Regions from separate parts of the Streptomyces sp. NPDC043867 genome, predicted to be linked through region 2. Evidence: riboswitches for the same ligand, from Rfam matches in the RefSeq annotation. Region 2 holds a riboswitch; the other holds the start of a gene.
What was found. A riboswitch is a leader RNA that binds a small molecule or an ion and turns the genes downstream of it on or off. The one in region 2 is predicted to bind thiamine pyrophosphate.
Positions count from the first base shown of each region.

Region 1: it holds a riboswitch for thiamine pyrophosphate, as region 2 does, so the genes downstream of both, thiD (bifunctional hydroxymethylpyrimidine kinase/phosphomethylpyrimidine kinase) here and thiO (glycine oxidase ThiO) in region 2, are expected to answer to the same signal.

Region 1 covers NZ_JBWKDS010000017.1:46,900-49,274, reverse strand. The annotation lists gene AC069T_RS18665 (serine hydrolase domain-containing protein) at 1-80, opposite strand, end outside; gene thiD (bifunctional hydroxymethylpyrimidine kinase/phosphomethylpyrimidine kinase) at 392-1,213, opposite strand; TPP riboswitch at 1,269-1,363, opposite strand; gene AC069T_RS18655 (pyruvate carboxylase) at 1,589-2,375, opposite strand, start outside.
Region 2 covers NZ_JBWKDS010000005.1:45,058-47,432, forward strand. The annotation lists gene thiS (sulfur carrier protein ThiS) at 1-31, opposite strand, end outside; gene thiO (glycine oxidase ThiO) at 28-1,224, opposite strand; TPP riboswitch at 1,222-1,334, opposite strand; gene AC069T_RS06695 (avidin-fold protein) at 1,386-1,736, shown strand; gene AC069T_RS06700 (NAD(P)/FAD-dependent oxidoreductase) at 1,769-2,375, shown strand, end outside.

The sequences.
Region 1 (2,375 bases), on a different contig from region 2:
GGAATCGCCGTCATGGGCGCCAGGACGGACGCCACCAGCAGGGATGCGGCGAACAGGCGGCGGGAGGGGGTACGTCGCACGGGACTCCTCTTCCTGGTCAGGGGTTCGAGTGGCAACGTCACCATCCGCTCCCCGGGGTACACCCCTCGTCCAGTACGCGTTCCTCCGAGTCCACCCGTTCGGCGCCACGGGGGTCTCCGGACGGCCCGGGACAAGGCCGTACGCCCGGTCCCGTTCGGCGCCACAGGGGGTTTTGGGGAGGGCCCCTGACAAGGGCGTACGCCCCGCCGGCCCGTCCGCGGATCCCGCGCGCCCTGCCGCACCCGGGGCGTCGGACACCGGTGACGGGACACGACGCGGGGCCCCGGCGAGGACCACCCGGGTCGGCGGCTCAGCGGCCCGCGCGCAGCCGCCAGCCGTGGTCGACCGGGCCGAGGCCGGCGCCCAGCGGGAAGCCCGCCGCTATCGCGCCCGTGACGTAGTCCTTCGCCAGCCGCACCGCCTCGGGCACCGTCCGCCCCTGCGCCAGGCCGACGGCGACGGCCGAGGCCAGGGTGCAACCGGTGCCGTGCGTATGCCGGTTGTCGTGGCGGGGGGCGCGCAGCCAGTGGGTCTCGGTGCCGTCGGTGAGCAGGTCCACGGCCTCGCCCGGCAGATGCCCGCCCTTGACCAGGACCCAGCGCGGCCCGTAGGACAGCAGTCGCTCCGCGGCCTCGGACATGCCCCGCTCGTCCGTCGCACGGACGCCGGTGAGCTGCGCCGCCTCGTCGAGGTTGGGCGTCGCCACCGTCGCGACCGGCAGCAGTACGGAACGTACGGCGTCCAGCGCCTCGTCCGCGAGCAGCCGGTCGCCGTGCTTGGACACGCTCACGGGGTCCACGACCACGGGTGCGGCGGTGTCCGCCAGCAACCCGGCCACGGTGGCGACGAGTTCGGGCGAGGCGAGCATCCCGGTCTTCACCGCCTGCACGCCGATGTCGTCGACGACGCTGCGGTACTGCGCCCGCACCGCCTCCGCCGGAAGCTCCCAGGCGCCCTGGACACCGACGGAGTTCTGCGCGGTGACCGCGGTGAGCACGCTCATCCCGTGTGCGCCGAGCGCCAGCATCGTCTTCAGGTCGGCCTGGATGCCCGCGCCGCCGCCGGAGTCCGATCCGGCGACGGTCAGGACACGGGCCGGTGCGGCGGACGGTCCGGCGGGGGCGGCGGGCATCCGCCCGGTGACGACGCGCTGCGGGCCTGCGACGGCCGCCTCGCCGCGGGCACGCGGCAACGACATGAGACATCCCTCCGCCAGTGCGAACTGGTTCAGGTTCGACGGGTGTGTTCTCAGCCCTCGTGCGGGGCACCCCGTGTCCGGTACGCCGCACAGGATAGCCGGAGCCGCGCCGTCCACGACCCCGGGCCCCGCCCACGACTCCGGGCCCAGTCGGCCCGCCTGCGCCCGCGGACCCCGTCGGCCCCGCCCACGGCTCCGGGTCCCGTCGGCCGCAATCGGGTCGGCGGTACCCCGGAACCGGTTCACCGACTCACCGCGCGCATGCCCCGGTAACGGACGGCAGCCTCCGCCGACCGGGCAGGCGGCACGTCAGGCGATCTCCACGAGCAGGTCGCCGCCCTCCACCTGCTGGATGCGGTTGATGGCCAGCCGCGACACCGTGCCGCTCCTGGAGGCGGTGACCGCAGCCTCCATCTTCATCGCCTCGATGGTGGCCACCGTGGCACCGGCCTCGACCTCGTCCCCCTCGGCGACGGCGAGCGTCACCACTCCCGCGAACGGCGCGGCGACGTGTCCGGAGTTGGCGCGGTCGGCCTTCTCCGTGGCCGGGATGTCGGAGGAGACGGCGGCGTCGCGCACCTGGATCGGCCTCAGCTGGCCGTTCAGCGCCGACATCACGGTGCGCATGCCGCGTTCGTCGGCCTCGCCCACGGCCTCCAGCTCGATGAGCAGCCGGACGCCGGGTTCGAGGTCGACCGCGTACTCCTTGCCCGGACGCAGCCCGTAGAAGAAGTCCTTGCTGTCCAGCACACTGGTGTCGCCGTAGGTCTGCCGGTGCGTCTCGAACTCGCGGGTCGGCCCGGGGAACAGCAGCCGGTTGAGTGTCGCCCGCCGGTCCTTCACCAGACCGTCGCGGTCGTCCGCGGTCAGCTCCTCCCGGGGCTTCGGCGCGGCACGGCCCTCCAGCGCCCGGGTGCGGAACGGCTCAGGCCACCCGCCGGGCGGATTGCCCAGCTCGCCGCGGAGGAAGCCGATGACGGAGTCCGGGATGTCGAACCGGTCCGGGCGGGCCTCGAAGTCCGCCGGGTCGACGCCGGCGCCCACCAGGTGGAGGGCGAGGTCGCCGACCACCTTCGACGAGGGGGTGACCTTCACC
Region 2 (2,375 bases):
GCCGCCGCTCCCCGTTGACGTGGATGTTCATGCGGGCTGCTCCGTGCGGGCCGTGCTGAAGCGTTCGGGTGTGAAGGGGCGTGCCTCGTCCGGGAGTTCACCGGTGGTGAGGACGTGGGCCATGGCGTCGCCGGTGACCGGGGTGAGCAGCACGCCGTTGCGGTAGTGGCCGGTGGCCAGCAACAGGCCGTCCAGCCCGGTCGGGCCGAGCAGCGGCGCGTTGTCCGGCGAGCCGGGGCGCAGTCCGGCGCGCGTCTCGGTCAGCGGCAGCTCGGTGATCCCGGGGACCAGTTCGTGCGCGTCGCGCAGCAGTTCGTACACCCCGCCCGCGGTGACCGTGGTGTCCCAGCCCAGCTCCTCGCTGGTGGCGCCCACGACCAGCTCACCGCTCTCGCGGGGCACCAGGTAGACGTGGCTGCCGCGCACGACGGCGCGCACGGTCCGGCTCAGGAACGGCGCGTACCGCTTCGGTACGGTCAGCCGCAGCACCTGCCCCTTCACGGGGCGCACCGGCGGCAGCAGGTCGTCGGGGACGCCCGCCAGCCGGCCGCTGAGGCTGCCCGCGGCGAGGACCACCTGGCCGGCCGCAAGGGCGGTGCCGTCGCGGGTGAGCACCCCGGCGGCCCGGCCCCGTACGACGGTCAGGTGCTCGGCCCAGGTGCGGTGGAGGACCACCCCGGCCCGCTCGCAGGCCGCGACCAGGGCGGCGGCGAGCCGGCGCGGGTCGACCTGGTGGTCCCCGTCCACCCGCAGCCCGCCGCGCACGCCCGGGGCGAGCATCGGCTCCAGACGGCGGCAGTCGCGACCGCTGAGCCACTCCGACTCCAGGCCCGAACGCTGCTGCAGGGCGTGCAGTTCGCGCAGGTGCGCGCGGTCGTCGGCGTCCAGCGCGACGGCGAGCGTGCCGCACCTGCGGTAACCGGGGTCGAGGCCGGTCACCTCCATCAGCTCGGCCACGAAGTCCGGATAGCGGCGCGCGGACGCCAGGTTGAGGCCCAGCAGGGTCTGCTCGCCGTAGTGCAGTTCGGTGACGGCGGCCAGCATGCCTGCGGCCACCTGCGCGGCTCCGCCGCCCGGCTCGGGGTCGACGACCGCGGTGCTGAGCCCCCGTTGTGCGGCCCGCCAGGCGGTCACCAGCCCGATGATGCCACCGCCCACGACGAGGACGTCCGGGATCCCCGCGGACCCCGGTGCGGTGGGCGCGGCGTGCGACATACGCGACATGGGCGTCCAGCCCCTCCCTTCGCCGGCATGACCCGGATCAGGTTCGTACGGTCGGAGGCCGCCCAGCCTCCCTCTCAGCCCGGTGCGTCCGGGCTCCCGCGTGTGCTTTACGTTGGCCACCCTAGCCCGTCGCCCCGGACCCCAGTAGAGGAGTTCCCCGCATGGCCCGCTCGCTCGACGGCCTCGTCCTCGCCCCGGTCTCCGACCAGGCGCCGGGCCAGGTCGGCACCCGCACCCGGTTCGCGTACCACGAGCGGAACGGGGAGATCTGGGCCGAGTACTCGGGCGGGGATGTCGTACGAGGTCATCTCGTGGGTAGGCGTGAGGGTGACCGCCTCGACTTCCGGTACGTGCAGCTGAAGCGCGACGGAACGACCTCTTCCGGGCACTGCGTGTCCTCGGTCGTCGAGCTGGCCGACGGACGGGTACGGCTTGAGGAGAGCTGGCAGTGGGAGTCGCAGGAGGGCAGCGGGACGAGCGCGGTGGAGGAGATCACCCCGCGCACCCGATGACTGACGGGCCGTCAGGTGTCTATGGTGATCAGGTGAGCGAGCAGACGCGGGCTGAGGAACGCACGGCGCGGCAGGTCGTCGTCGTGGGCGCGGGCATGGCCGGGGTGCAGACCGCGGTCGCCCTGCGCGAACAGGGCTTCGCCGGCACGGTGACGCTGATCGGCGCGGAGCCGCACCAGCCGTACGACAGGCCGCCGCTGTCCAAGGCGGTGCTGCTCGGCAAGGCCGAGGGCTCCGCCTTCGACGTCGACTTCGAGGCGCTCGGCATCGAACTGCGCCTCGGCTGCGAGGTGCTCGGGGTGCGCCCCGCGGACCACGAGCTGGACACCGCCGAAGGCCCCGTGCCGTACGACGTCCTGGTCCTCGCGACCGGAGCGGAACCGGTCCGGCTGCCCGGCACGGAGGGCGTCCCGGGAGTCCATCTGCTGCGCACCCTGGACGACGCCGAGCGGCTGCGCCCGGTCCTCGCCGAGCAGCACGACATCGTGGTCGTCGGCGCGGGCTGGATCGGCGCCGAGTTCGCCACCGCGGCGCGCGAGGCCGGCTGCACGGTGACCGTCGTCGAGGCCGCCGACCGGCCGCTGGCCGGGGCGCTGCCTCCCGAAGTGGCCGCGCCCATGGCGGGCTGGTATGCCGACA